DNA from 2 places in the Streptomyces sp. NPDC101219 genome. Region 2 is predicted to be linked to the other one. Evidence: riboswitches for the same ligand, from Rfam matches in the RefSeq annotation. Region 2 holds a riboswitch; the other holds the start of a gene.
The links. Region 2 has a riboswitch for cobalamin ahead of ACIRPP_RS12575 (energy-coupling factor ABC transporter permease). Riboswitches for the same ligand answer to the same signal wherever they lie in the genome.

Region 1 (4,202 bases), on a different contig from region 2:
GCCGCCACCCGCCACCTCACCGAGCTGGGGCACGAACGCATCGCCATCGTCACCGGCCCCGAGGACATGCTCTGCTCCCTCGCCCGCCTCGACGGCTACCGCTCGGCCATGGCCATGGCGGGCCTGGAACCCGACCCCCGCCTGACCCGCTTCGGCGACTTCCACGTGCAGGGCGGCTTCGAGCACGCGATGTCCCTGCTGGAGGGCCCCGACCGGCCGACGGCCGTCTTCGCCGGCAGCGACCTCCAGGCCCTCGGCGTCCTGGAGGCCGCCCGCGTCAAGGGCCTGCGCGTCCCCGAGGACCTGTCGGTGGTCGGCTACGACGACGTCCCCCTGGCCCAGTGGTCCAGCCCGCCCCTCACCACCGTCCACCAGCCCCTGAAGCACATGGCCGAGGAGGCCACCCGCATGCTGCTCCAGCCGGGCGACCCCGGCAAGGCCGCCCAGCGCATAGAGCTGGCCACCCACCTGGTGGTCCGGCAGAGCACGGGCCGCCCGGCGGGGGCGTGAGGGGGGCGGCGGGGGCGTGAGGGGAGCAGCGGCAAACCTGGAACTCGGTTCCTGCCCGGGAGGTGAGCAGGCGGGCTCCGGGCGCGCCGGAACTGCCGCTGCGCGCACCGTATGCTCGCTCGTCATGAAATGGTTCCGCGCACGACGCCGCAGTGACGCCGAGACGATGGCGGGTACGCCCGTGGGCGAGGCCAAGGCCCTGTACGAGGCCGGGCGTTACGCCGAGGCGGAGGCCGGGGCGCGTGCCGTGGCCCGGGCGCGCGACGACGAGTACGCGGCCGTGGCGCTGAACATCGCCGCCCTGGCGGCGGGCTCCCAGGGGAAGCACGCCGAGGCGCTCGCCACCTACGACGAAGCGCTGCCCGCCTTCGGCCGGTTCTTCGGAGCGGATCACTGGCTGACCCTGAAGCTGCGCTCGGACCGCGCCCAGCAGATGACCTCGCTCGGCCGGCACGCCGAGTGCGAGGCGGAATGCGCGGCGGTCGTCGAAGCCGCGGGCCGGAAATCGGGCCCGGAGACGCCCCGCCTGATGGCGGCCGCCCGCAACGGGCTGGCCTTCGCCCTCAACGCGCAGGGGCGGCACCAGGAGGCCGAGACCGTCGCCCGCGAGGCCCTGGCCGCCCATCCGGAACGTGACCGGCAGGCCCTGGTCCTGCGGCTCGGCCTGGCGCGCAGCCTCAACGGCCAGGGCCGCCACGACGACGCCCTCACCGAGGCGCGGACCGCCGACAAGCTGTACCGCGGCCTGCCCGGACACCAGCGCCTCCCGGACACCGGCGCCGTCGACCTGGCCTTCGCCAACGCCCTGTCGGGGCTGGGGCGCGCCCCCGAGGCCCGTCAGCGGGCCGCAGCCGCGCACGATGCCTGCCTGGCCTCCTTCGGCCCGGACCACCGCCGCACGGTCGAGGCCCGGACGCTGCTGGAGAAGATCGACGGCACCTGAGGCACCGGCGCGGGGCCGGCACGAGCGCGGGCCGGGGGCCCGCTTCCTCGGGCCGCTCACCCGTCGTCGCCGGGAGCGGGAGCCTCCGCGGAGCCAGTAGGATCGACGGGTCATCGCCGCGACGGGAGACAGGAAGCCGGTGCGAATCCGGCACGGTCCCGCCACTGTGACCGGGGAGTGCACCCCTGTTCGATGCCACTGCGCGCCGCGTGGGAAGGCGAGGGGGAACAGCGATCCGGGAGTCAGGACACTGGCCTGTCGCGGGCCCGTCCCGAGGAGCGCGGACTCCAGGAGGCTCACGTGTCCCCCTTGTTCACCCCTGCCCGCACGCGGTTCACCCAGGCCCGCACGCGCCGGTCGCCCCGTCCGTCCGTGGCGTCGCGGTCCCTTCGCCCGCCCCGTCTCCGGACGGTCGCCGTCGCCCTGTCGGCGGTGCTGCTGACCGCCGGCTGCGGTGCGTCCGGCGGCGGGACCGCCGGTGCGGCCAAGGCAAGTGCCCCGGTGCCGAAGGGCTTTCCCGTCACCGTCGACAACTGCGGTGTGCGGACGACGTACGAGCGGCCCCCGTCCCGGGTCGTCACCATCCACCAGCATCCGGCGGAACTGCTGCTGGCGCTCGGTCTGAAGGACCGCATGGTCGGCACCGCCTTCCCCGACTCCGAGGTCCTGCCGGAGCTGAAGGCGGACTTCGAAGCCGTCCCCGAACTGGCCGAGCGGGAACCGTCGTTCGAGAAGGTGCTCGATGTGGAGCCCGACCTCGTCTACGGCGGGTACGGCAGCGCCTTCGACGAGAAGCAGGGGCGTTCCCGGGAGGCGTTCGCGGACGCCGGGGTCGACACCCACCTCAACCGCGAGTACTGCGGGAAGAAGCGGGTGACGATGCGGGACACCTACGACGAGATCCGCACCGTCGGCCGCGTCTTCGGGGTGTCCGAGCGGGCGGATGAACTGGTCGCCGATCTGCGGGGCCGGGTCGGGAAGGCGGTGAAGGCGGTCGAGGGCGAGCGGCGGGTGCCCGTGTTCGTGTACGACAGCGGCGACAAGGCGCCGTTCACCGCGGGCGGCAAGAGCCTGGGCACGGAGCTGATCCGGCTGGCGGGCGGGGAGAACGTGTTCGCCGACCTCGACGACGTCTTCGGTGACGTGTCCTGGGAGCAGGTCGTCGAGCGCCGCCCCGAGGTGATCGCCGTGTACGACTACGCCGGGGCCGGGAGCGTCGAGGAGAAGAAGAAGTTCCTGCTCGCGCAGCCCGCCCTGAAGGACGTGCCGGCGATCCGCAACAAACGGTTCGTCGTGCTGCCGTTGACGGCCACCCTGGTCGGGGTGCGGTCCGCCCACGCGGTGGGCGACCTGGCGCGCGGGCTGCACCCCGAGAGCTTCCGGTGAGCCGCACCGGCACTGACGCGGTCGTGTCCGGGAGGGCCACCGCGCCGGGCCGCGTGCGCCTGGCCGCGGTCCTGCTGGTCCTCGCCGCCCTGCTCGTGGCGTCCGCCACGGCGGGGCTGGCGATCGGGTCGGTGCGGGTGCCGCCCGGCCAGGTGTGGGGCATCGTCACCCACGCGTGGGGCGTGGAGTGGGCCGAGCCCGGTTGGTCGCGGGCGCGCGAGACGATCGTGCTGGACGTCCGGGCGCCCCGGGTGCTGCTCGGCGCGGTGACCGGTGCCGGGCTGGCCGTCGTCGGAGCCGCCCTGCAGGCCCTGCTGCGCAATCCGCTCGCCGAGCCCTACCTGCTGGGAGTGTCCTCCGGGGCGTCGCTGGGGGCGGTCGCTGTGATCGTGTTCGGGGTGAGCGTGTTCGGGGCGGTGTCGTTGTCGGTCGCCGCGTTCGCGGGGGCGATCGGCGCGCTGGTCGTCGTCTACGCCACGGCCCGCACCGGCGGCCGGATCACCTCGGCCCGGCTGGTGCTGTCCGGGGTGGCGGTCGCCGCGGTGCTGACCGCGCTGCTGAACCTGCTGCTGCTGACCACCGACCGGGGCAACGAGGCCCGCGCGGTCCTCGCCTGGACCCTCGGCGGGCTCGGCGGCGTCGGCTGGGACACCTTGTGGCTGCCCGTGCTGTCCCTGGCCGTGGGCGTCGGTGTCCTGCTGGCGCAGGCCCGCAACCTCAACCTGCTGCTGGCCGGCGAGGAGGCGGCGACGACGATGGGGCTGGACGTGGCACGGTTCCGGGCCCGCCTGTTCGTGCTGGTCTCCCTCGTCACCGGGGTGCTGGTGGCGGCGGCCGGGCCGATCGGCTTCGTCGGCCTGATGATGCCCCACATCGTGCGGCTGCTGGTGGGCTCCGACCACCGCCGGGTGCTGCCGACGGCCGCGCTCGGCGGGGCGGTGTTCCTGATCTGGGCGGACATCGGCGCCCGTGTCGTCGCGGCACCCATGGAGATCCCCGTCGGGGTGCTCACCGCGCTGTGCGGGGGGCCGTTCTTCCTGTGGCTGATGCGCCGGGACGCCCGGCGCGGCACGGAAGGGGGACGGGCATGACGGACCCGACGGCCACCGGCACCGACGCCCCGGGCGGCGACGGCGCGGGTGCCGCCGCCCTCGCCGTGGAGGACGTCACACTGTCCGCGGGCGCACGGCGCCTGGTGCGGGGCGTGTCCCTGACCGCCCGCCCGGGCGAGACCATCGGGCTGGTCGGGCCCAACGGCAGCGGCAAGTCGACCCTGTTGCGGGCCGTCTACCGGGTGCTGCGGCCGGACTCCGGCCGGGTCCGGGTCGACGGCGCCGACGCCTGGTCGCTGCCGGTGCGGCGG
Region 2 (4,202 bases):
GCGGCTACCTGCCCGCATTCCGCTCCGCCCTCTAGGAGGCCGTCCCGCGCGACGCCGCCCGGCCGCCCGGGCCGGTCCCGTCGGCCAGGGCGGCCAGCTCCTCCGGGGTGCGCGGACCTGCGGACGCGTCGGCCAGCAGGCCGCGCGTCCGCAGGAGGTGACCGGCCGCCACGCCCCACGGCAGCCGCAGACCGGCCGCCCGCAGCAGGTCCGTGCGGGACAGCAGGCCGGCGACCGGCCCGGTGCTCACCCCCGACGGGGTGAGCACGGCCGCGTCGTCGGCCCAGCGCAGGGCGAGGTCCACGTCATGGGTGGCCATCACCACCGTGGTGCCCGCCCCGCGCAGCCCGTCGAGGGTGGCCAGCAGCCGCTCCTGGCCGTCGGGGTCGAGGCCCGCGGTCGGCTCGTCCAGGATCAGCACCCGGGGCCGCATCGCCACCGCCCCCGCGATCGCCGCCCGCTTGCGCTGCCCGTAGGACAGCAGATGGGTGGGCCGGTCGGCGAGGCCGGTGATGTCCAGCGCGGCCAGCGCCTCCGCGACCCGGCCGCGCACCTCGGCGTCGGACAGCCCGAGGTTCAGCGGCCCGAACGACACGTCCTGGCCGACGGACGCGGCGAACAGCTGGTCGTCCGGGTCCTGCACCACCAGCTGCACGGCCGTCCGCAGCCGGGTCAGCCCGGCCCGGTCGTACCGCACCGGCTCACCGGCCAGGATCAACTCCCCGGTGTGCGGGCGCAGTCCGCCGCTGAGCAGCCGCATCAGGGTGGTCTTGCCGCTGCCGTTGCGGCCCAGCAGGGCCAGCGCGCGCCCGCCGCGGACGTCGAAGTCGAGGCCGCTGAGCACGGGCGGGCCGTCCTCGTAGGCGAAGGAGACGCCCCGCAGGGCGACCAGCGCGGACTCGCTCAAGACAGCGGCCTCTCCAGGACGAGGGTCAGGGCGGCCAGCGCCGCCAGCAGGGCCAGGCTCGCGGCGGTGAAGCGCACCGAGATCCGCGCCTCGGGCACCAGCACGCGCAGGGTGCCGTCGTAGCCGCGTCCGGCCAGCCCGGCCTGCAGCCGCGCCGCCCGGTCGAAGGACCGGACGAACGCGGTGGCGCCCAGCCCGCCCAGCGAACGCCAGGTCGCCGCCCGGGTGGTGTGCCCGAGCCGGGCGGCCTGCGCCTCGCGGACCCGGCGCACGGAGTCGAGCAGCAGGAAACTCATGCGGTACGTCACCAGCGCCACGTCGACGAGCGGGGCCGGGACCCCGGCCCGCACCAGCCGGGGCAGCAGGTCGGACAACGGAGTGGTGAAGGCGAACAGCAGCACGCCCAGCGAGGCCGCGGAGGTCCGCAGCAGCAACTCCGCAGCCCGCTGCGGCCCGTGGGGCGCCGCCGAGACGAAGCCGCCGGGCCCGCCCACCTGCACGAGCAGCGGGAGTGCACCGGTGACGCAGAACGCCAGCGGTACCCGGTAGGCGCGCCACAGCCGCCGGCCGGGCACCCGGGCCGGTCCCAGCAGCACCGCGAGCGCGGTGACCAGCACGAGGGCCGCGCCCGGCCAGGGCGGCAGCGAGACGGCCAGCACGGTGAGCCCGAGGCCGAGCACGGCCTTGTCCACGGGATGGCGGCGGCGCCAGCGGCTGCTGTGCGCCGCCGCGTCGATCGGCAGCATCCGGGATCAGACCGGCCGCTCGCCGTCGGCGCCCCGGGAACCGGCCGGCGCGCCGGCCGGGGCGCCGGTGTCCGCCTCCGGGGTCGCCGACGCCCGCTCCTCGCCCTGCCGCCGGCCCCGCCGCAGCCCGAAGTAGTACGCGAGGACGCCCGCGCCGATCGCCGCCTGGAGGGCGAACAGCGCCGACTCGACCTCTCCGGACGGCGGTTCGTACAGCGGCGAGAACCACGGCTCGTAGTCCGGGTCGATCTCGGTGATCGCCGTCTCGGCTTCGGCGTCCGCACCCGCGAAAGGCTCCTCCTTGTGGTCCCCGAGCCCGAGCGCCAGCGGCAGCACCGCGAGCGCGGCGACCACCAGCAGCAGCAGCGCGTTGATCCGCGTGTTCCGGTTCACCGGGCCACCGCCTCGGAGGCCGCGTCGGACGTCGTGCGTCCGGCCCGCGTCACCAGCACGCCGAGCCGGGTCAGTTCGCCCCTGCTGGACTGCACCAGCAGCCGCATCACCAGCACGGTCAGCAGCCCCTCGCTCACTGCCAGCGGGATCTGCGTGACGGCGAAGACGGAGCCGAACGTGCCGAGCGCGCCCAGGACTCCGCTGCCCGGGTCGGGGAAGGCGAGCGCCAGTTGCACGCTGGTCACGCAGTACGTCGACAGGTCGGCGACGAACGCGGCGGCGAACACCGCGCCCATCAGGGGCACGTCCGCGCGGCGCAGCAGCCGGTAGACGCCGTACCCGGCCCACGGTCCGACGACCGCCATGGAGAAGACGTTCGCGCCGAGCGTGGTCAGCCCGCCGTGGGCCAGCAGCAGCGCCTGGAACAGCAGGGTGATGGTGCCCAGGACCGCCATGACCGGCGGCCGGAACAGGATCGCGCCCAGCCCCGTACCGGTGGGATGGGAGCAACTGCCGGTGACCGACGGCAGTTTCAGCGCGGACAGGACGAAGGTGAACGCTCCCGACGCGCCGAGCAGCAGCGTGCTCTCGGGATGGCTCCGGACTTCACGGACGAGCGACCGGGCTCCGTGGACGACGAACGGCGCCGACACGGCACCCCAGGCGACCGCGTGCGCCGGAGGAAGGAAACCCTCGGCTATGTGCATGGCTCAGCAGACCCTCTCCAGCACCTCGTGGATGGTTGACGCGCCTTGGCCGGTCTCCTGGCTGACGGGTACCACCGCCCGTGCTCCGCCTTCCCGGGTCCGAGGACCCAGTGGCTGCCCGTGGGGGCAGGAGCAGGACTTCCCGATCACAGTGGCGAGGGCCGCACCGGTGTCGCACCGGATTTCCCGTCACCAAGGCGTGGTGACAGTAGTCCCCGTGCCCGGCCGGTGACAAGCGGTCACGGGGGCGCACGCACGGCGCCCGCCCTCCCTGCGGCACGCGCCCCGGAGCGGGGGAGCGTGCGGGCGACTGGGGGGAGCCGGTACCGGGCAGGTTCTTCCTGCAACTAATATGCAACAACGATGATCGGTCAACTGGGATGTGAGGTTCGATGACGACCCGACGCGCACGGAGCGCCGCCGTCGCCGCAGTGACGGCCTGCGCGCTCGCCGCCTGCTCGGCCCCCGGAAGCGGCGGTGCCGACGGTGGCGGGTCCGCCGACGCCGTGGTGATCGGGGTCTCCACCGAACCCGACACCCTGAACCCGCTGCTCGGCTACGGCAAGGACGGCAACTCGAAGATCTTCGACGGGCTGCTGGCCCGCGACGCGGAGATGAACCTGAAGCCCGCGCTGGCCAAGGCCCTCCCCGAGATCAGTGAGGACGGCCGCACCTACACCTTCACCCTGCGCGACGACGTCAAGTTCACCGACGGTGAGCCGCTGACCAGCGAGGACGTCGTCTACACCTACCGCACGGTGCTCGACGGCAAGACCAACAGCACCGCCAAGAGCGAGCTGGACGCGATCAAGGAGGTCCGGGCCGACGGCGAGCACAAGGTCGTCTTCACCCTCGACTACCCCTACGCCGCCTTCGCCGCCCGCACCGTGCTGCCCATCGTCCCCGAGCACGTGGCCGGGAAGCAGGACCCGAACACCGGCTCCTTCAACACCCGGCCGGTCGGCACCGGACCCTACGTCCTCGCCGACTGGCGCAAGGGAGAAAAGCTCACCTTCAAGGCCAACCCGGACTATTGGGGCGGCGCCCCGAAGGTGAAGAAGCTCACCATGGCGGTCATCGCCGACGACGACGTCCGCGCCACCCGGCTGCGCTCCGGTGATCTCGACGGCGCGACACTGCCGCCCAACCTCGCCGCCACCTTCAAGAACGACGACGACCGCACGACGTACCGGGCCACCTCCTACGATTTCCGCGCGGTCACCCTCCCCACCGAGAACCCCGTCACCCGCGACACCGCGATCCGCCGCGCCCTCGACCTCTCCGTCGACCGCAAGGCCATGGTCGACAAGATCCTCGACGGCGCCGGCCGCCCCGCCTACGGCCCGCTCCCCGTCGACGACTCCTGGTTCGCCGAGGACATCCAGCGGCCGCGCGACCTCGCCGGAGCCAAGAAGCTCCTCGACGACGCCGGCTGGAAGCCCGGCCAGG

Region 1: another riboswitch for cobalamin. It lies ahead of ACIRPP_RS10460 (ABC transporter substrate-binding protein); the one in region 2 lies ahead of ACIRPP_RS12575 (energy-coupling factor ABC transporter permease).

The regions. Positions count from the first base shown of each region.
Region 1 covers NZ_JBIWOK010000004.1:402,639-406,840, forward strand. The annotation lists gene ACIRPP_RS10450 (LacI family DNA-binding transcriptional regulator) at 1-510, shown strand, start outside; gene ACIRPP_RS10455 (tetratricopeptide repeat protein) at 635-1,453, shown strand; cobalamin riboswitch at 1,559-1,712, shown strand; gene ACIRPP_RS10460 (ABC transporter substrate-binding protein) at 1,826-2,839, shown strand; gene ACIRPP_RS10465 (FecCD family ABC transporter permease) at 2,836-3,930, shown strand; gene ACIRPP_RS10470 (ABC transporter ATP-binding protein) at 3,927-4,202, shown strand, end outside.
Region 2 covers NZ_JBIWOK010000005.1:387,804-392,005, reverse strand. The annotation lists gene ACIRPP_RS12595 (SGNH/GDSL hydrolase family protein) at 1-35, shown strand, start outside; gene ACIRPP_RS12590 (energy-coupling factor ABC transporter ATP-binding protein) at 32-907, opposite strand; gene cbiQ (cobalt ECF transporter T component CbiQ) at 904-1,653, opposite strand; gene ACIRPP_RS12580 (energy-coupling factor ABC transporter substrate-binding protein) at 1,660-2,046, opposite strand; gene ACIRPP_RS12575 (energy-coupling factor ABC transporter permease) at 2,043-2,753, opposite strand; cobalamin riboswitch at 2,783-2,965, opposite strand; gene ACIRPP_RS12570 (ABC transporter substrate-binding protein) at 3,146-4,202, shown strand, end outside.